DNA from 3 places in the Microbacterium sp. CH1 genome. Region 2 is predicted to be linked to each of the others. Evidence: predicted binding sites of a transcription regulator. Region 2 holds the regulator's gene; each other region holds the start of a gene.
What was found. Region 2 encodes LexA, which represses DNA repair genes until DNA is damaged. Its sites were predicted from a motif close to TCGAACANNTGTTCGA; they were not measured.

Region 1: AUV07_RS01460 (HNH endonuclease signature motif containing protein) is a predicted target of LexA. The motif match lies at 4,770-4,785, and genes of this name have one in related genera.
Region 3: AUV07_RS12245 (HNH endonuclease signature motif containing protein) is a predicted target of LexA. The motif match lies at 2,214-2,229, and genes of this name have one in related genera.

The regions. Positions count from the first base shown of each region.
Region 1 covers NZ_LOSO01000002.1:120,147-126,931, reverse strand. Annotated here, with positions in the region: gene AUV07_RS01480 (LacI family DNA-binding transcriptional regulator) at 1-558, opposite strand, end outside; gene AUV07_RS01475 (ABC transporter permease) at 555-2,264, opposite strand; gene AUV07_RS01470 (ABC transporter ATP-binding protein) at 2,416-3,435, opposite strand; gene AUV07_RS01465 (extracellular solute-binding protein) at 3,471-4,550, opposite strand; gene AUV07_RS01460 (HNH endonuclease signature motif containing protein) at 4,816-6,159, shown strand; gene AUV07_RS01455 (helix-turn-helix domain-containing protein) at 6,170-6,382, opposite strand; gene AUV07_RS01450 (DUF2975 domain-containing protein) at 6,382-6,785, opposite strand, start outside.
Region 2 covers NZ_LOSO01000018.1:344,036-350,820, reverse strand. Annotated here, with positions in the region: gene hisB (imidazoleglycerol-phosphate dehydratase HisB) at 1-570, opposite strand, end outside; gene AUV07_RS12820 (histidinol-phosphate transaminase) at 567-1,661, opposite strand; gene AUV07_RS12815 (LysM peptidoglycan-binding domain-containing protein) at 1,721-2,089, opposite strand; gene lexA (transcriptional repressor LexA) at 2,373-3,059, shown strand; gene metE (5-methyltetrahydropteroyltriglutamate--homocysteine S-methyltransferase) at 3,142-5,451, opposite strand; gene AUV07_RS12800 (methylenetetrahydrofolate reductase) at 5,473-6,420, opposite strand; gene AUV07_RS12795 (S9 family peptidase) at 6,605-6,785, shown strand, end outside.
Region 3 covers NZ_LOSO01000018.1:231,874-238,658, reverse strand. Annotated here, with positions in the region: gene AUV07_RS12255 (ABC-F family ATP-binding cassette domain-containing protein) at 1-1,349, opposite strand, end outside; gene AUV07_RS12250 (alpha/beta fold hydrolase) at 1,392-2,156, opposite strand; gene AUV07_RS12245 (HNH endonuclease signature motif containing protein) at 2,259-3,710, shown strand; gene AUV07_RS12240 (Cmx/CmrA family chloramphenicol efflux MFS transporter) at 3,809-4,990, shown strand; gene AUV07_RS12235 (substrate-binding domain-containing protein) at 5,098-6,216, opposite strand; gene mmsB (multiple monosaccharide ABC transporter permease) at 6,276-6,785, opposite strand, start outside.

The DNA of each region.
Region 1 (6,785 bases), on a different contig from region 2:
GAGCGCGACGATGTGCTCCGCGAGCAGACGTCCGTGCCCCTCGTCGTCATAGTGGGCGGTGTGGATACGGCCCGCCGACTCCACGCGCCCGGCACGGAGGATCGGCACCTGATCGGCGAACGGCTCGAGCTGCGCGGCGGAGATGCCGCCGGTGGCGACGATGAGTCCCGCGACGCGCATGCCGAGCAGCCGGTGCAGCGCGTTCACCTGCTTGGCGCCCTGTTCGTCGGCGCCGATCGTGACGGTCACGAGGTCGAGGCCGCGCTGGTGCGCCTCCTCCTGCAACCGGGAGAAGAGGAGACCGTACGCGGGGTTGCTCGCGTCGCGCAGCATGAGGCCGACGGTGCCGGTGCGTCCGGCGGCGAGCTCCGCGGCCATCGTGTTGCGCACGTATCCGAGCCGCTCGGCCGCTTCCAGGATGCGCTCCTGCGTCTCCGGCGCGAACCGGCCCTCGCCCTTCAACGCTCTGGTCGCCGTGGCTCGCGACACCCCGGCCGCCGCGGCGACGTCGCTGATCGTGACCCGCAGCGCGGGCGTCCCGGCATCCGCCCCGCTCATGCGCGCTGCTTCCGTCGGCGGGGCGCTCCGGCGCGCGAACCTCGTCCATACACGAGATACATGGTGACACCCATGATGATCATGAGCAGCACGGTGTAGACGAACGTGATGGGCATCGCGTCGAGGTTGTTCTCCCCGCGCGTGCTCTCCTGGATCGCGACGCCGAGCGGCTTGTACAGCGGGTGGTAGAGGAAGATCGCGGCGTCGTAGTCGTCGAGCAGGCTGTTGAAGTTCAGCGCCGTGATCGCGGCTGCGGTCGGCAGCACGAGGGGGATGAGCACGCGCCGGAACGTGGTCAGCGAGCGGGCGCCGAGGATGCGCGAGGCGTCTTCCAGGGAGTCCGGCACGGACGCGAACCCGGCCTTGAGCAGCCGCAGCGTGAACGGGATCTTCACGCAGATGTACGCGACGAGCAGCAGGACCGGCGTCCCCGTGAGCACGATGTTGCCCACGAGCGGCTGCGGGGCGTCGAACGCCATCACGAAGGCCAGCGCGATCAGCACGATCGGCAGGATCCACGGGATGTGCAGCACGTACTCGATGGCCGTGGTGAGCAGGTTGCGGTGCTGCTGCATCATCCGCGCGACGAACAGCAGCCCGCCCACCACGATGACCGCGGCGAGGGCGCTGTAGACGACGCTCACGATGAACGGTCGGAGGGCCGCCGCGCTGGAGAACACGGTGATGTAGTTGTCGAGTGTGAAGCTGTCGAGCGTGATGGACCCGGCGAGGATGCTCCGCGCGTCCACGAACGAGAAGATCACGATGAGCACGACCGGGATGAGGTAGATCACCCAGAGCAGGTAGGCGACCACGTGCACGACGGCGTTCGCGAACGGGTTGCGAATCCGCTGCTTCTGGATCGGCGTCGCCACCTTCGCGACCGAGAAGTACACACCGGACTTCTCGGCTCGGTTCATGATCGCGAGCAGGATGATCGTCGCGACACCGAGCACGATCGCCAGCAGCGCCGCGATGTCACGCGTGATCGGGCTGCGCGACAGGTCGATGATGAGGGGCGCGACGGTCTGGAAGTCCGGCCCGCCGAGCACGAGCGGCGCGGTCAGGGCCCCGAGGCCGATGAGGAACGTCAGCACCGTGACGGCGAAGAGCATCGGCTTCATGACCGGCAGCACGATGCGGCGCAGGATCGTCCACGTCGAGGCGCCCATGAGTTTCGCGGCCTCGATCGACGCGTAGTCCACCTTGCCGAGCGACGAGGACAGGAACAGCATGTGGTTCGTCGTCGTCGCGAAGGTCATCACGAACACGACCGCGAAGTAACCGGAGAACCAGTCCCGGTTCATGTCCGGCCAGATGTTCACCATCAGGTTCGTGATGAAGCCGAACTTGCCGTAGATGAAGTTGTAGCCGGCGGCGAGCACGATGCCGCCGTAGATCAGGGTCGTGGCGTAGCCGAGCCAGAGGAGCTTGGCGCCGCGCACCTGGAAGTACTGCGTCACCAGCACGATGAACACCCCGACGACGTTGACCGTGACGGACAGCGTGATCGCGAGGAGGAAGCTGTTGCCGAGCGTCTTCAGCGCGCGCTCGCTGCCGAGCAGCTTCTCGACGGCGCGGATGCTGAACTGGCCGTCCGGGAAGAAGGTCGCGGCGAGCAGCTCGGCGTTCGGCAGCACGAGGAAGGCGGCGGCGAACCAGATCACGACGATGCCGGTCACCCAGGCGAGCGGCGAGCGGAGCATCGCGCGCACGCTGCCGGGCCGTCCGCGGCGGAGGCGGGGCTTCGTCGCGGTGCCCGCCTCGGCGGCCTCGGTCGTCAGGGCGCCGGGCGCGTCGGTCATGGTCGCGGACGGCGGCGGCACCGGGCGGGAGTCGTTCTGCGGAGCGCTCATGTCACGCCGCCGGGTACTGCAGGATCCACCGCGGGTCGACGTCGATGCGCACGGCGTCGCCGACGTCCCACCGGTGCGCGCTCGCCGCGGCCGGCACGCTCACCCGGAGCGTCCCGTCGGCCGCCGACACCGTGTAGACGCTGTGGCTGCCGTGGTACGTGCGCTCCGCGACGGTGCCGTCGAGCGACGCCGTGCTGCCGGCGGTGGCCCCGGACGGCGACGCGAGGTGCAGCTTCTCCGGCCGCACGTAGCTCTCGGCCGTGGCGTCGAGGCCCGCGCCGATCGCGACGAGCTGCGCGGGCGTGAGCCGGTTGTTCTCGCCGATGAACCGGCAGACGAAAGGGGTGGCGCTGCGGTCGTAGATCTCCTCGGGCGTGCCCACCTGCTGCAGCGTCCCGGCGTCGAGCACGGCGATCCGGTCGCTGAGGGTGAGCGCCTCCTCCTGGTCGTGGGTGACGTACACGGTGGTCACGCCGACCTCGTGCTGCAGCTCCTTGAGCTGTTCGCGCAGCTGCACGCGGAGCTTGGCGTCGAGGTTCGACAGCGGCTCGTCGAGCAGCAGGATGCTGGGGGTGAGCGCGAGCGCCCGGGCGATGGCGACGCGCTGCTGCTGGCCGCCGGACAGCTCCGCCACGTTCTTCTCCAGCTGCGATGCGGCGAGCCCGGTGCGGTCGGCGACCTCGTCCACGCGCCGCCGCTGCTCGGCCTTCGACACCTTCTGCACCGAGAGGCCGAACGCGATGTTCTCCCGCACGTTCATGCTGGGGAACAGCGCGTAGTTCTGGAACACCATGCCCACGCCGCGCTTCTCGCTCGGCACGCGGGTCACGTCGCGACCCGCGATGTGGATCCGACCGCCGGTGGGCTCGATGAACCCCGCGAGCGTGCGCAGGGCGGTGGTCTTGCCGCATCCGGACGGACCCAGGAGGGTGAAGAACTCACCCTCCTGGATCTCCAGATCGAGGTGCGAGACCGCACGGTGGTCGCCGAACACGACCTCGACGTCGTCGAAACGGATCATCGTCTTCTCTCTCTGCCGGTGCGGGACTGCGCGGGTCAGCCGATGTACTCGAGCGTGACCTTCTCGACCCAGGCGCCGAGGTTCTCGCTCACGAAACCGAAGTCGATGTCCTGACGGTCGAGCGTGCCCATGAGTTCGACGACCTCGGGGTTGGCCTTCTCGACCGCGCCCTCGTTCACCGGCATGGCGTTGAACTCCGCGGCGAACTCGCCCTGCACCTCGGCGCTGCCGAACCAGTCGATGAACTCCTGCGCCTTGTGCTCGTTGTCCGTGCCGTTGATCTGCGCGATCTGCTCGGTCACGTAAGGGACGCCGTACTCAGGGACGATCATCCCGGTGCTGGTGCCGTACTCCTCGTCGCGGGCGGAGATGCCGCTCGACGGCAGCACGCCGTAGTCCACCTCGTCGCGGGTGATGCGGGCGTAGAGGTCTGTGCCCTCCACGGCGGGGGAGCCGTTGGCGTAATACGACTTCACCAGGTCCCAGCCCTCGTCGCTCACGCCGAGGTCGCCGTCCTCGTCGAGGTGACGGGTGAGCATGCTGGCGAGCACGAGCTGCGGGGTGGCCTGGCCGAGCGCGGGGTTGACCTCGTAGCGGCCGGCGTACTCCTCCTCGGTGTACAGGTCGTCGGGGTCGGTGGGTGCGTCGGTGATGCGGTTCTCGTCGTAGACCGTGACGATCGCCTGCTCCACGAGCGGCCAGAACGCGCCGTCCTTCGGGTCACCGGCGTCCGCGGGCACCTCGCCGCTCCAGGCCGGCTCGTAGGCCGTGATGGCCTCTTCGGTCTTGAGCTGCTCGAAGAACATGTTGTTCAGGCCGAAGACCACGTCGCCGACGGGGTTGTTCTTCTCCGCGATGATGCGGTTCGTCAGGTCGGCGCCGCCGAGGCCCACGATCTCGATGTCGATGCCCGCGTCCGCCGCCTTCTCGGTGATCCACTCACCACGGCCGTCGCTGTTCGAGTTCGTGTAGACGATGAGGGTGTCGCCGGAGCCGCTGTCGCTGCCGCCGCCGTCCGCGTCTGCGTCGCCGCCCGCCGTGCATCCGGTGAGCGCGATCGCCGCCGCGGCCGTCAATCCGATGAGCGCCCAGCGCCTCTGCTGCCTGTCGGCCATGTTCGTCCCTTTCTCGCCTTCGAGGTGTGTCGATGCGACACTACCGGTTCTTGTGGTGAAGGCACAAAGATTGTCTGGTTTCGTGAGCGCGGTCGCGCGTCCGCACTCAAGGAAAGCACGCGGCATGAACGCGAGGATGCGGCGAGGTGAACGGGTGGGGGCCTGCGTCGGATCGAGGGCGAGGTGTCCTGTCGGCCCGGGCGGAATGCCAGCATCCGTTAGAACAAATCTTCGAAAGTCGGGCCACTCGGAGATAAAATGAAACATGTCGAAAATGTCCGGGTTGCGCGAGGCGATGGAGCGTCTCGACGAGGCGTGGGACTCTGCGGGCGATGCGTCTGAGCTCTCCCGCGCGCAGCTCGTCGACGTCGCCGACGCGATCGGACTCCTGCAGCGCCGGCTCGATGCACTGCACGTCGACGTGGCCGCCGGCATCGCCCGGGAGTCACGCGCGGAGCTCGGGGCCGACAGCCTGGCGAAGCAACGTGGGTACCGCACGGCGGCGAAGCTCATCGCCGCGATGACAGGCATTTCGACGGGAGAGGCGCAGCGCCTGGTGAAGGTCGGAGAGGCGACCGCCCCGCGGAGCGATCTGCTCGGTGCGCCGCTGCCCGCGCGGTATCCGCTCCTTCGCGAGGCGCTCGCGTCGGGTGCGCTCGGCGCCCCGGCGGCGGCACTCCTCGTCGCTTTGCTGGACCGCTGCCGCGTGGCTGCGGGAGCAGAGCGCATCGCTGAGGCGGAGCGTGTGCTGACCGCCGCCGCCGAAGGGCTCGAGCTTGACGCCGTGCGCAAGCTCGTCCTCCGCGCCGAGGCCTGGCTGGACCCCGACGGCGTGGCGCCGCGCGCGGAAGAGCAGCGCAGCCGGCGCGGACTGCGCATCTTCGAGCGAGACGGCATGGTGCACCTGCACGCGCAGCTCGATGCCGAGACCGCGGCGCCGGTCGTCACGGCGATCCGTGGACATGTGTCCGCCGTGTTCGCCGCCCGCATCGACACTCCCGATGGCGCGGCGGCTGACGCAGACCGGCGCTCCGTCGCGATGATTCAGGCTGACGCGCTGTCCCTCTTCTGCGCGCACGTGCTCGGGTGTGAGGGAGATCGGCTCCCGCTCGCCGGCGCGACGGTGATCGTCCGGGTATCGCTGGACGACCTGCAGGCAGGAACCGGGTCGGCGACGATCGACGGGCTTGACCAGGTGATCGACATCGGTGCCGTGCGGCGGATGGCGGCCAGCGGGGGCGTCATCCCCTGCGTCCTCGGCGGTGCGAGCGAGGTCCTGGACTGGGGTCGCGAGAAGCGCCTCTTCACTCGAGCCCAACGCCTGGCGCTGGCCGAGCGGGATGGCGGGTGCGCGATGTGCGGGCTTCCCCCGGGGATGACGAAGGCTCATCACCTCCGCTGGTGGCAGCGGGATGGAGGTCCGACCGACCTCTCGAACGGGATCCTGCTCTGCGAGACCTGTCACCACCGCATCCATGACAACGGCTGGGAGATCGTCATCGAGGGTTCCGGCGTGGCCGGTCGGCCATGGTTCCTCCCGCCGGCGTGGGTCGATCCGCGGCGGATGCCCCGGCTGGGCGGACGGGCGCGCTTCGATGTCGCGGCCTGACGGGGTGTGGTCAGCCTTCGTCCGGTACCCAGCGCAGGAGGTCACCGGGCTGGCAGTCCAGCGCCGCGCACAGGGCGTCGAGCGTCGTGAAGCGCACGGCCTTCGCGCGCCCGTTCTTGAGCACTGCGAGGTTGGTCGGGGTGATGCCGATGCGTTCGGCCAGCTCGCCGACGCCGATCTTGCGGCGGGCCATCATCACATCGATGTCGACGACGACAGCCATCAGATCACCTCATCATCGAGTTCGGTCTGCAATGCTCGTGCCTCGGCGTCGCGCTCGATCGCCTGGCGGAGCAGGGTCTTCATCACCACGACGAGCAGCGCCGCCCCCGCGATGACCACGCCCGCGCCGCCGACCAGAGCGACCACCCCGGGAGCGACGGTGCCGGCGGCGAAGACCGCAGCCAGAGCCCAGGTGAGCACGGCAGCCGCGAGGATCGCCCCGATGATGACATTGATGGGTCCGAACGAGGATGCCGTGAAGATCGCTCCGCGCCGGACGCTCGTGAGGAGGAGCCAGACGCACACGCCCACCACCTGCAGTGTGACGATGCCGGCCCCGAGCAGCACCACGACGGTGATCCGTCCCCAGAGCTGCTCGTCAGCGAGGTCGAGCCACAGCAGAG
Region 2 (6,785 bases):
GGCCTTCGCCTGCCGGAACGCCCGCGCGAACGCCTTGAACTCGGCCTCGGCGATGTGGTGCGGGTCGCGCCCGCTCAGCACCCGCACGTGCACGGTCAGCGCGGCGTTGAAGGTGATGGCCTCGAAGACGTGCCGCACGAGGGACCCTGTGAAGTGCCCGCCGATCAGGTGGTGCTCGAAGCCCGCGGGCTCCCCCTCGTGCACGAGGTACGGACGGCCGGAGATGTCGACGACCGCCTGCGCGAGCGCCTCGTCCAGGGGGACGAGGGCGTCGCCGTACCGGGAGATGCCAGACTTGTCTCCGAGGGCGGCCAGGATCGCCTGGCCGAGCACGATCGAGACGTCCTCCACGGTGTGGTGCGCGTCGATGTGGGTGTCCCCGGAGGCCCGCACGGTGAGATCCGTCAGCGAGTGCTTCGCGAACGCCGTGAGCATGTGGTCGAAGAACGGCACCGAGGTGTCGATGCGGCTCGCACCGGTGCCGTCGAGGTTCAGCTCGACCTCGACGGTGGACTCCGACGTGCTGCGCACGCGGCTCGCGGTGCGTGCGGTGGGCGCGGGGATGGTCATGATGCCGATCCTATCGAGGCCAGGGCGTCCAGGAACGCCGTCGTCTCCGCCTCCGTGCCGGCGCTGACGCGCAGGTGGCCGGGGATGCCGACGTCGCGCACGAGCACGCCGCGGTCGTACAGCTGCTGCCACGTCGCCTGCGGATCCGCGACGCCGCCGAACAGCACGAAGTTGGACCACGAGAGGTGCGGGGTGTACCCGAGAGCTTCGAGCGTCGCCGTGATGCGGTCCCGCTGCTCCACGATCTCCTGCACCATGCCGAGCATGACGTCGGCGTTGCGGAGGGCGGCGACCGCGGCGGCCTGCGTCAGAGCGCTCAGGTGGTACGGCAGTCGCACGAGCCGGAGCGCGTCGATGAACGCCGGGTCGGCCGCGAGGTAGCCGACGCGGGCGCCGGCGAAGGCGAAGGCCTTGCTCATCGTTCGGGAGACGGCGAGCCGCGGCCGTCCTTCCAGCAGGGTGAGGGCCGACGCCGCATCCCGCGGCGCGAACTCCTGGTAGGCCTCGTCGACGATCACGACGCCGCGGGCCGCCTCGTAGACGGCCTCCACCACGTCGAGCCCCAGCGGGGTGCCGGTCGGGTTGTTCGGCGAGCAGAGGATCACGATGTCGGGGTCGGCCGCGCGCACCTGCTGCGCCGCCTCCTCCGGGGTGACCGTGTAGTCGGGCTGACGGGTGCCCGCGATCCAGGACGCTCCCGTCCCCTTCGCGATGAGCGGGTACATGGAGTACGTGGGAGCGAATCCGAAGGCCGTGCGTCCCGGCCCGCCGAACGCCTGGAAGATGTGCTGCAGCACCTCGTTGGACCCGTTGCCCGCCCAGATCTGCTCCGGCGTGAGGCCGTGACCCAGGTAGTCGGCGAACGCCTCCCGCAGTGTCGTGAACTCGCGGTCCGGGTACCGGTTCACGTCTCGGATCGCCACGGCGATGTCATCGAGGATGTCGCTCGCGACCTCGTCGGGAACCGGATGCGTGTTCTCGTTGACGTTCAGCGCCACCGGCAGCGGGGCCTGCGGCGCTCCGTACGGGGTGAGTCCGCGCAGATCGTCGCGGAGCGGGAGATCGTTGAGGGAGAAGGTCACCCTTCCCATCTTAAGAGGAGCAGGGAGAGCCGAGGCCATCGTGACGATTCGGCCGGGAGGACTCGGCGTCAGTCGGTGTACCGCGCCGGCAGTGCGAGCTCCTGGCCGACCTGGAGCTCCCCGCCGCGCAGCAGATTCATGCGGGTGATCTCACCGATGACATCCCGCGGGTCGGCCTCGGGAGCGATGCTGCTCGCGATCGACCAGAGGGTGTCGCCGGGCATGACCGTGACGGTCTCGACGGAGACGGCCGGCGCATCCGCGCCGGAGGCGGTCGCGCTGCCTCCGCTGAGGGCGGCGAAGGCGATGCCCGCCGCGAGCGGGACGGACGCGAGCGCGAGCAGAGTGCGACGGCCGCGTGCCGTGATCCGCAGCCGGGTGGCCGGACGGGCCGATGCCGGGAGGGCGGTCGCGGTGCTGAGGCTGATGCTGCTCATGTCTGCTCCTTACTGTCCCGGTGCCGGAGCCCGGGGAGGTTGGCGTAGCTTTCGCATCCGCGCCTCGGCCGGGAGCCGTGGATGCGAAGCTACGTTCCGAAGATATCTTCGAGTTCGAACATCTGTCAAGCTGTCTTCGAAACCACGCCCCGCGAATCGGCCGACACGCTCGAACAGATCTTCCAGATCGGCGCTTTTCTCGGATACGGTTTCGATAAGGACACCCCACCACGGGCCACCGACATTCGAAGCGGCACGTCGGATCACGCAGTGAAGGAGCACCATGAGCGACACCTCAGCCCTCGAGTCCGAGGCGCCGCGCACCCGCCGTCGCAAGAGCCTCAGCCCGAAGCAGATGGCAATCCTCGAGGTGATCCAGGCCTCGATCGCGCAGAACGGCTATCCGCCGAGCATGCGCGAGATCGGCGACGCCGTCGGACTCAAGTCGCTGTCCAGCGTCACCCACCAGCTCGGTCAGCTCGAGCTCAGCGGCTACCTGCGTCGCGACCCGGGCAAGACGCGCGCCATGGAGGTCCTCATCGATCTGCCCGGCACCGGCGCGGAGAACCCGGCGGACGTGGCGACCCCCGTGGGCGACGCCGCCCTGGTCCCGCTGGTGGGGCGGATCGCCGCGGGCGTGCCGATCACGGCCGACCAGCAGGTCGAGGAGATCTTCCCGCTCCCCCGGCAGCTCGTCGGCAAGGGCGACCTGTTCATGCTCAAGGTCTCCGGGGAGTCGATGATCGACGCCGCCATCTGCGACGGCGACTGGGTCGTCGTGCGCTCGCAGAACACGGCGGAGAACGGCGAGATCGTGGCTGCCATGCTCGACGGCGAGGCCACCGTCAAGGTGCTCCGTCGTCGCGACGGCCACACGTGGCTGCTTCCCCGCAACTCTGCCTTCGAGCCGATCCTGGGCGACGAGGCGGTCGTGCTCGGCAAGGTCGTCGCGGTCATGCGCGCCGTCTGAGTCACCGCATCGTCGGTGAGACGAGGACGAAGGCCCTCCCGGGCGCACCGGGAGGGCCTTCGTGTGTCCGGGGGCGACCGCGTCAGGCGGTGACCACCACGTCCTCGCGCACGCGCCGCGTGGCCTCGACGATGTTCCGCAGCGACGCCGTGGTCTCGGCGTATGCACGGGTCTTCAGACCGCAGTCCGGGTTTACCCAGAGCTGCCGGAGCGGGATCTCCTCCACCGCGCGCCGCAGCAGGGACTCGACCTCCTCCACGGTGGGCACGCGCGGCGAGTGGATGTCGTACACGCCGGGGCCGATGCCGTGGTCGAAGCCCACCTCGGCGATGTCCGCGACGACCTCCATGCGGCTCCGGGCCGCCTCGATGGACGTGACGTCCGCGTCGAGCGCACGGATCGCGTCGATCACGACGCCGAACTCCGAGTAACAGAGGTGGGTGTGCACCTGGGTCGCCGCCGCAGCGCCGCCCGTGGCCAGACGGAATGAGGCGACGGACCAGTCGAGGTACGCCGGCTGGTCGGCCTGCTTCAGCGGGAGCAGCTCCCGGAGCGCCGGCTCGTCGACCTGGATCACCTGGATGCCCGCGGCCTCCAGGTCGGCGATCTCGTCGCGGAGCGCGAGCGCCACCTGGTTCGCCGTCTCCCCCAGCGGCTGGTCGTCGCGGACGAAGGACCACGCGAGGATCGTGACGGGGCCCGTGAGCATCCCCTTCATGTGCTTCGCCGTGAGCGACTGCGCGTACGCCGACCAGGCGACCGTGATGGGCGCGGGACGCGAGACGTCTCCCCAGAGGATCGACGGGCGCGTGGCTCGCGAGCCGTACGACTGCACCCAGCCGTGCTGCGTGACCGCGAAGCCGTCGAGGTTCTCCGCGAAGTACTGCACCATGTCGTTGCGCTCCGGCTCACCGTGCACGAGGACGTCGAGACCGAGGTCCTCCTGCAGGGAGACGACCGCCGCGACCTCACGGCGCAGGAACTCCTCGTAGTCGTCCTCGGGGATCTCGCCGCGGAGGAACTGGGCGCGGGCGCGGCGGATGTCGCCGGTCTGCGGGAAGGAGCCGATCGTCGTCAGGGGCAGCGCCGGCAGGCCGAGGGCGTTCTGCGCCTCCTCCCGCTCCTGGTACGGGGCACGGGCGAAGTCGGCGTCGCTCAGCGCGCGGGAACGCACCGCACCGTCGCGCACGCCGGGAGCGGTCAGGCGGTCCTGCAGCGCAGCGGTCGCGGCGTCCAGCTCGGCCGCGATCGCCGTGCGCCCTTCGGACAGGCCGCGGGCGAGGGTCACGACCTGCTGCACCTTCTGATCCGCGAAGGCGAGCCAGGAGACGAGCCGCTCGTCGAGCGCGGTCTCGTCCTCCACGTCGTGCGGCACGTGCAGCAGCGAGGTCGAGGTCGATGCCGCCACCGGGGCTCCGAGCGCGCGGAGCGCCTCCAGAGAGTCGAACGCCGCGGAGAGGTCGCCACGCCAGATGTTGTGACCGTCGATCACACCGCCGACGAGGGTCTTGCCCTCGAGGCCCGGCACCGCGTCGGGCACCGTGCCGCGCACGAGATCCACGGCGATGGCCTCGACAGGGGCGGCGGCCACGGTCGCGAAGGTCTCGCCGAGGCTCGCGTACGGGGCCGCGACGAGGATCGAGGGACGCTCTTCGGCGTTCCCGAGCACCCCGAGCGCGCGCTCCGCGGCGGAGGCGAGCTGTGCGGTGGTCGCCGGCAGGGACTCGCTCACGAGGGCGGGCTCGTCGAGCTGCACCCATTCGGCGCCCGCGGCGCGCAGACGGGCGAGCAGATCGACGTAGACCGGCAGGACGTCCTCCAGCCGCGAGAGCGGCTCGAAGCCCTCCGGCGCGTCGTCCGACGCCTTCGCGAGCGCCAGCAGCGTGACCGGTCCGACGACCACGGGACGCGTGACGAAGCCGGCGGCGACGGCCTCGGCGACCTCGCGCACCAGGCGGTCGCTGGCGAGGGAGAACACCGTCTCCGGACCGATCTCCGGCACGAGGTAGTGGTAGTTCGAGTCGAACCACTTCGTCATCTCCAGCGGCGCCCGCTCGCCCTCACCGCGGGCGACGGTGAACAGGGCGGAGAGGCCGATCGACCCGTCCGCCTCGCGGAGGTCGTCGAAGCGGGCAGGGATCGCGCCGACGGTGACGGCGGCGTCGAGGACCTGGTCGTAGAAGGAGAAGGACTCGGGGATGGCCGAGTCCGTGCGACCGAGACCGAGCGAGGCCAGGCGCTCGCGGGTCGCCGCGCGCAGTTCCGCGGCCGTCCGCTCCAGCTCCTGCTCGTCGATGCGGCCGGCCCAGAACGCCTCGACGGCCTTCTTGAGCTCGCGGCGACGGCCGATGCGGGGGTAGCCGAGGATGGTGCCCTCGGGGAATGCGGTCATGGTATTTCCTTTCGGCGGGGACTAGTGCCGGAGCGCCGGGACGATGCCGGCTTCGGCGAGGACGGTCAGGACGGTCTCGTGCTGGTTGAAGGCGTACAGATGCACGCCGGGGGCCCCGCCGGCGACGACGTCGGCGGCGAGGCGCGCGGCCCAGGAGATCCCGATCTCCCGGCGCCCTTCGGCGGTCGGCTCGACATCGAGGGCGATCGCGAGCTCGCTGGGCAGGTCCTCCCCGGTCAGCTCCAGCACCCGGGCGAGCCGGGCCGGCGACGTGATCGGCATGATGCCGGGGAGGATCGGGATGGTGACGCCTCCGGCGCGGGCGCGCTCCACGAAGGCGAGGTAGTCATCGGGGTGGAAGAAGAGCTGCGTGATGGCGAAGGTCGCCCCCGCGGCCTGCTTGGCGAGCAGCGCCTCGACATCCTGCGTGCGGTGCGTGGCCCGGGGGTGCCCCTTCGGAAAGGCGGCGACCGCGATGTCGACCTTCTGCCGCGGGGCCACGAGCGCGGCTCCGGGGAGACCGGGGACCGGAGACTCCTGGTACGGCGCGCGCTCGGCCTGGACGCGATCGATGAGCTGCACGAGCTGGGCGGCGCTCTCCAGGTCGCCCAGGAAGGGCTCGTTCTGTCCCGCGGGCGGGTCTCCGCGCAGAGCGAGGAAGCGGAGGATCCCGGCGTCGAGGAACTCCCGGATGAGCGCGGTGGCGCCGGCGTAGGTGTTGCCGACGCAGGTGAGATGAGCGAGGGGTTCGACGTCGGTGTGCTCCCGGATGAAGCGCAGCACATCGAGCGAGCGGCCGCCGGTCGAGCCGCCGGCACCGTAGGTCACCGACAGGAACTCCGGGCCGGCCGCGGCGAGACGACGGACGGTCTCATGCAGGGCCTCCTGGCTCGACTCCGAGCGCGGCGGGTAGAGCTCGAAGGAGAACGGCACGCGGGAGGCGTGGGAGGCGTCGAACGTGGAAGACATCTTCTCTCCAGGGGACAGGGGCCGGGGTCCGCGCACGACGAAGAGCACGTCGTTCGCGGGCGGGTGCCGGGCTCGGCTGTCGCTCCACGCCCGGGATGAACCGGGCGTTTCCAGAAACCTAGAACACGCCCTCGGCCCGCCGCACGAGTGTGACGTCGTGTGTCACCGCCCCTAGGCTCGAGGCATGTCCTCACCGTTCGGCTCCTGGTCCTCCCCCTTCACCGCGAAAGCCGTCGCAGGAGCGGCGCCGCGCATCGACGGGGCCCGCTTCGTGGGTGACGAGGTGTGGTGGGCCGAGTCCGTGCCGGCCGAGGGCGGACGCGTCACGGTGCGCAGCTCGACGGGCGCGGAGATCCTCCCGGCAC
Region 3 (6,785 bases), 110 kb from region 2:
CGGCGCTGCTGGCCGCCGGAGAGATCCTTCACCGGCGTCGATAGCTGAGCCGAGGAGAACCCGAGCCGCTCCAGGAGCTGTCCTGGTGTGAGCTCCTGCGCCTTCGACCCGGCGCCGAGCGTGTACGACGTGCGCAGGCCCGAGATGACCACGCGCACGGGGTCGTTCCAGTGCGGGAGGAGTTCATCGAGGCGCTGCGTGAGCGTGCGCACCTGCACGGTCTTCCCCCGCTTGATCCGCCCCTCTGTGGGCTCGACCGTGCCGGAGATGAGCCCCAGGAGTGTGGACTTCCCGGCGCCGTTTACCCCGAGGATGCCCGTGCGCTCGCCCGGGGCGATCCGCCACTCCACGTCCTTCAGCACGGTCTTCCCGCCCGCCCCTGAGCCCGCCTGGGTCCCTGAGCCTGTCGAAGTCTGGGTCCCTGAGCCTGTCGAAGTCTGGGTCCCTGAGCCCGTCGAAGGGTACGTCACCCCCACATCGAGCAGGTCGACGACGTCCTTACCCAGCCGTGAGACGGCGAGCGACTGCAGCGAGACCTTGTCGCGGATCTCGGGCACGTCGGCGATGAGCTCGTTGGCCGCGTCGATGCGGAACTTGGGCTTGCTGGTGCGGGCCGGGGCACCGCGGCGCAGCCAGGCGAGCTCCTTGCGGGCGAGGTTCTGCCGCTTCGCCTCGGTCGCCGCCGCCATGCGGTCACGCTCCACGCGCTGCAGGATGTAGGCCGCATAGCCGCCCTCAAAGGGCTCCACGATGCGGTCGTGCACCTCCCACGTCTCGGTGCAGATCTCGTCGAGGAACCACCGGTCGTGGGTCACGACGAGGAGGGCTCCGGCGTTCGCGGACCAGCGCTTCTTGAGATGCCCGGCGAGCCAGGTGATCGCCTCGACGTCGAGGTGGTTCGTCGGCTCGTCGAGAGCGATGACGTCCCAGTCTCCGGTGAGCAGCTTCGCGAGCGACACGCGGCGGCGCTGACCGCCGGAGAGGGAGCCGATCTGCGCGTCCCAGGGAAGATCGGTCAGCAGCCCCTCGATCACGTCGCGGACGCGGGCGTCACCGGCCCATTCGTGCTCGGCCATGTCGCCGACCACGGCGGCGCCGATCGTGATGTCGTCGGGGAGGGTGTCGGCCTGGTCCAGCACGCCGATGCGGGTGCCGCCGCGGACGGTCACCCGACCGGAGTCCGGCTCTTTCGTGCCGGCGAGCATGCCGAGGAGGCTCGACTTGCCGTCGCCGTTCCGGCCGACGATGCCGATGCGGTCGCCCTCCTCGATGCCGAGGGTCACGGCGTCGAAGACGACGCGGGTCGGGTATTCGAGGTGCAGGGCTTCGGCCCCGAGAAGATGTGCCATGTCCTCTCCAGGGTAGTCGCGCCGCGCTGGACGGTCTCCCGGTCAGACCAGCGACGGGGCGAAGAGCTCCGGCAGCGCGGCGGTGAAGACCTCGAAGTGGCTGTACCAGACGGTGTGGGCGGCCCCGGGGATGCTGCGCACCGTGACCCCGCCATGCTCGAACCGCCGCGCGTCCTCGTCGGTGACCCAGGCACTGGGTTCCGCGCGGACGACGATGGAGCCGGGGGCGGCGGTCCAATGACCGTCCTCCCCGCAGGAGACGGAGGCCGCGGTCGGCGGATCGAAGCGCTCGGCCGCCCGCGCCTCGACCGTGGCGTCGTCGACGGAGTAGAAGGGCCGGAGCTTGCGGAGTTCCGCGGGCGACATGCGCGCGCGGCGGTCGTGCTCGTACTGCGAGATGAGAGAGGCGCGGTCCTGGCCGCCCTGGAGGGCGAGCGGCGCGTCGACGTAGACCGCGAGACTCGGGTCGAGGCGGGGCGCAGCGGCGGCGAGCACGGTGGCGCCGAAGGAGTGCCCGACGGCGACGGCGAGCGGGAAGGCAGCCTCGTCCCTCACTGAGGAACCTGTCCCCGAAGGAAGCGCCCTCTGCGCGAGCGTGGCGACGACGGCATCGGCCGCCGTCTCGATCGTGAGCTCCGGGTCACGCGGAGAGAGGCCGTGGCCGGGCAGATCGAGCGCGAGCACGCGGAAGCCGCGTTCCACGAGCAGCGGGACCACGCGGTGCCAGCTCTCGGCGGACCCCATCATGCCGTGCAGCAGCACGGCGACGCGGTCGCCCTCCCCGGCTTCGATGACGTTCAGGAGCACGGAGCCAGTCAATCACGGTCGTTATCCTTTCGTGATACGACTTTCGGCCAGATTCCTTCGAACCTTCGTTCGAATGTCGGTGGTCGGTGATGGACTGCCGTCATGCCCGCACTGCTCGACGCGACCGACTCCCAGATGGCGATGCTCGCCGATCTGGTGGAGGGGCTGGAAGCGGCGGAGAAGACGCTGAGCAGCATGCAGGCGGCCCGCGACGGACTGCTCGCGATGGCGGGGCGACTGGCGGTCGACATCGCCCGGCAGGCGCGGCATCCGGACGGCGCAGACATGGCGATCCGCACGGTCGCCGCGGAGATCGGGGCCGCGCAGCGCGTCAGCGACCGCACGATCGAGCGGCGGATGTCCGATGCGTCGTGGTTGGTCGAACGGTTCCCCGCCGTCTGGGAGGCTCAAGGCGCCGGGCGGATCAGCGCCGCGCATGCACGCGTGATCGTGGAGGCGGGGGCTCACCTCGACGACGCCGACGATCGTTCGCGTTTCGCGGCGGAGGCGATCGAGGTGGCCGCTGCGGAATCTCCGAACCGGATACGCCGACTCGTGCGCCGACTGGCCGACCGGTTCCAGGAGCGGACCCTCGTCGAGCGACATCGTGACGCCAGGGAGCTGCGCCGCGTCTGGGTGACCGATCTCGAGGACGGCATGGCCGAACTCGGCGCGCGCGGCCCTGCGGCGCTCGTGCACGGGATGTACGACCGGCTCTCCCAGATGGCGCATGCCGTGCGGGAGGAGAACGCGCGGGCGCGGCGTCCCGAGGCGGAGGAGAGCGTCCTCGACGACCGCACGGTCGATCAGCTGCGCGCGGACCTGCTCGCCGATCTCGTCCTGACCGGCGCTCCGGCGGGGCATGACTCGGAAGAAGGACTGCTCTCGGAGCTTCGAGCGCGCGTCGAGGTCACCGTGCCGGTGCTGACGCTGATGCACGGCGAGCTGATGCACGGGGAGCTGATGCACGGGGAGCTGATGCACGGGGAGCAGGAACGGACGACAGAGGGCACTCCGATCCTCGCCGCCGAGCTGGACGGGATGATCCCGATCGATCCGGCCACGGCCCGGAGACTGGCCGGCGCGGCGAGCGGCTGGGATCGGGTGCTCACCCACCCGATCAGCGGGGCATTGCTGGCCGTCGACCGGTATCGCCCGAGCGAAGACCTCCGCCGACACCTGCGGGCCCACGATCAACGCTGCCGCTTCCCGGGCTGCGGTCTCGCGCCGCGGAAGTGCGACCTCGATCACAATCACGATGCGGCGCTCGGCGGCGAGACCGTGCACGACAACCTGGCGACCTTCTGCCGACGACATCACATGCTCAAACACCACTCTCCGTGGCACGTCGAGCAGGGGCCGGGCGGCGTTCTGGAGTGGACGAGCCCCACCGGCCGGACCTACATCGACCGACCGCCGCCTCCGCACACCGTCACCTTCGCCGAGGAACCTCCGTGGGCTCCCGCCGACAGCCCTAGAGTGGAGGGCATGTCGAGCCCCGAATCAGACAGGTCGGGGGCTGCCGGTCACACGGTCAGCCCCGCGAACCACTGATCCCTTCGTCCGCCCTGCCAGCGGGCGCGCGCCGGTGACCCGGGCGCTGACCGTGGTGACGAGAAGCATTCCTCTTCCCTCTCACCTCGGAGCACTCGATGCCTTTCCCCCTCTATGCCCTTGCCCTGGCGGTCTTCGTCATGGGCACCTCCGAATTCATGCTCGCGGGACTCCTCCCCGCGATCGCGCACGAGCTCGACGTCCCGGTCGGCACGGCGGGCCTCCTCACCTCCGCCTTCGCGGTCGGCATGGTCATCGGCGCACCCGCCATGGCCGCGTTCGCGCGCAGCTGGCCCCCACGCCGCACACTCGTCGCCTGCCTCGCGCTCTTCGCCGCGTGCCATGCCGTCGGCGCGGTGACGTCCCTGTTCGAGCTTCTGCTCGTCACGCGCGTACTCAGCGCCCTCGCGAACGCCGGCTTCCTCGCCGTCGCCCTGCGCACGGCGACCCTCCTCGTCCCCCGCGAGCGCACCGGACGAGCGCTCGCGGTGCTGCTCTCCGGGACGACCGTCGCCACCATCGTCGGCGTCCCCGTGGGCGCCATCCTCGGCACCGCGCTGAGCTGGCGGGCGACCTTCGCCGCTGTCGCGCTCCTCTGCCTCCCTGCGCTGCTCGGAATCCTCCGCGGCGTGTCGACGACGATCCCGGGCACGGAGCGCGACCCCGCCCCGGCACCACTCCTCCGGAAGGAACCGGCCCTCCGCACGGAGCTCGCGCTCCTGGGGACACCGCGCCTGGCCCTCGCGATGACCCTGGCGGCCCTGGTGAACGCGGGGACCTTCGCGGTCTTCACGTTCCTCGCGCCGATCGTCACCGAGGTCGCGGGCCTGCCCGACGCTGCGGTCCCGCTCGCGCTGGTCCTGTTCGGTATCGGCTCGTTCCTCGGCGTGACCATCGCGGGTCGGTTCGCCGATCGACATGCCGCTGTGCTCCTCGCGGTCGGCGGCCCGCTGCTCCTCGGCGGCTGGATCGTCCTGGCGGCGGTCGCGACGCAGCCGACGCCCCTCCTGTTCCTCGTCTTCGTACAGGGCATGGCCTCGTTCGGCGTCGGAAGCACACTGATCACCCGGGTGCTGTACGCCGCCTCCGGCGCCCCGACCATGGGAGGGTCCTACGCGACCGCGGCCTTGAACATCGGCGCTGTGATCGGACCGGCGTCGGGAGCGTGGACCCTCGCGAGCGGGGCGGGTCCGCTCTCCCCCGTCGCTCTCGCGGCCACGCTGACGATGGCGGCGCTCCTCCTCGCCCTGGCGACGCGGCGATGGCGGCCCGTCGGCTGAGGGCAGACGGTGACGCGCCGCAACGGCGACGAGCCGCCCGGACCCGAGGGTCCGGACGGCTCGTCGTGTCCGATGTTCTCTGGGAACCCGGATGTTCGCGCTACGGCTTACTCGTACGACTTCACGATCTCGAGGAGGCTCGGGACGTTGGCGTAGGCCTCGGCCGCGTTCTCCTTGGTCACGATGACCGGCGGGAGCAGGTAGGCCGGGACGACCTTCTTGCCGTTGTCGTACTGGTCGGTGTCGTTGACGTCGACCTCGTCACCCTTCTGGAGCTGACCGACCATCTTGATGGCCTGCTCCACGAGCAGCGTGGTGTCCTTGTTGATCGTGGAGTACTGCACGCCCTCCATGATCGACTTCACCGACTCGACCTCGGAGTCCTGACCGGTGACCACCGGGACGGGCTTGCCGGCCTGCTGCGCCGAGGTGATGATGGCGCGGGCGAGGGTGTCGTTCGGGGACAGGACGCCGTCGAGCGTCTCCGAGCCGTAGCTCGACGTGAGGATCGAGTCCATGCGGCGCTGGGCGTTCTCCGGCTTCCAGCCCTCGGTCGCCGTCTGGGAGATCTCGGTCTGCCCGGAGACGACGTTCAGCGTGCCGTCGTCGATCTTCGGCTGCAGCACCTCCATCGCCCCGTTGAAGAACACCGCCGAGTTGGCGTCGTCCGGCGAGCCAGAGAACAGCTCGATGTTGTACGGCGCCTCGTGATCCGCGCGCTCGGCGAGCCCGTCGAGCAGCGCCTGGCCCTGGAGCTTGCCGACCTCGAAGTTGTCGAAGGCGACATAGTAGTCCACGGCGTCGGTGTTCTCGATGAGACGGTCGTAGGCGATGACCGCGACACCGGCGTCGCGCGCGGCCTCCACCTGCGTGGTGAGCTGCTTGCCGTCCTTGGCGCCGATGATGATGACCTTGGCGCCACCGGTGACCATCGCCTGGATCTGGTTCTGCTGCTCGGCGACCGTGTTGCTGGCGGGCGCGTACTGCACGTCCGCCTTGAAGCCGGCCTTCTCGAGGCCGTCGGTGAACAGCTGACCGGCCAGGACCCAGTTCTCCGAGGTCTTGTCGGGCAGAGCGACACCGATCGTGGAGCCGGCGTCGAAGCCCGAGGCGGCCTCCTCGCCCGACCCCGAACCCGAGCCACCGCCGCGCTCCGAAGAGCAGCCGGTGAGGGCGAATGCGCCCGCGACGACAAGCGCTGTCGCCGACAGAAGGATCTTCTTCATGTGATCTCTTTCTCTGGTGTGTGCAGGTCCCGTCGCGCCTGCGTTGCGCGACGCGGCCCTTACTTTCCGCGCGTCTCCTCGACGGCGGGGGCTTCGTACTTCTGACTGGTGGGGTAGTTCGTCTTCGTGGGATCGAACGTGTCGGTGGCCGGATCCTGCTTGCGGCCGAGACGGCGCGTGAGGAAGCCGATGATCGACGGACGGCCCTGCTGCTTGTTCCACACGTCGACGCCGACGGCGAAGAGGAGCACGAGGCCCTTGATCATCGAGACGACGTCGGCACCGGCGCCGAGCAGCGCGAGGCCGTTGTTCAGGAACGCCATCACCAGACCACCGATGATCGAGCCGATCACCGTGCCGATGCCACCGGAGACGGCCGCGCCGCCGATGAAGACCGAGGCGATCGCGTCGAGCTCCCAGCCGTTGCCGTCCTGCGGACCGGACGCGGTCGCCCTGGCGACGTAGATCATGCCGGCGAGCGAGGCCAGGACCGACATGTTCATCATCACGAAGAAGTCGACCCAGCGGTCCTTCACGCCCGAGAGGCGCGCCGCCTGGCGGTTGCCGCC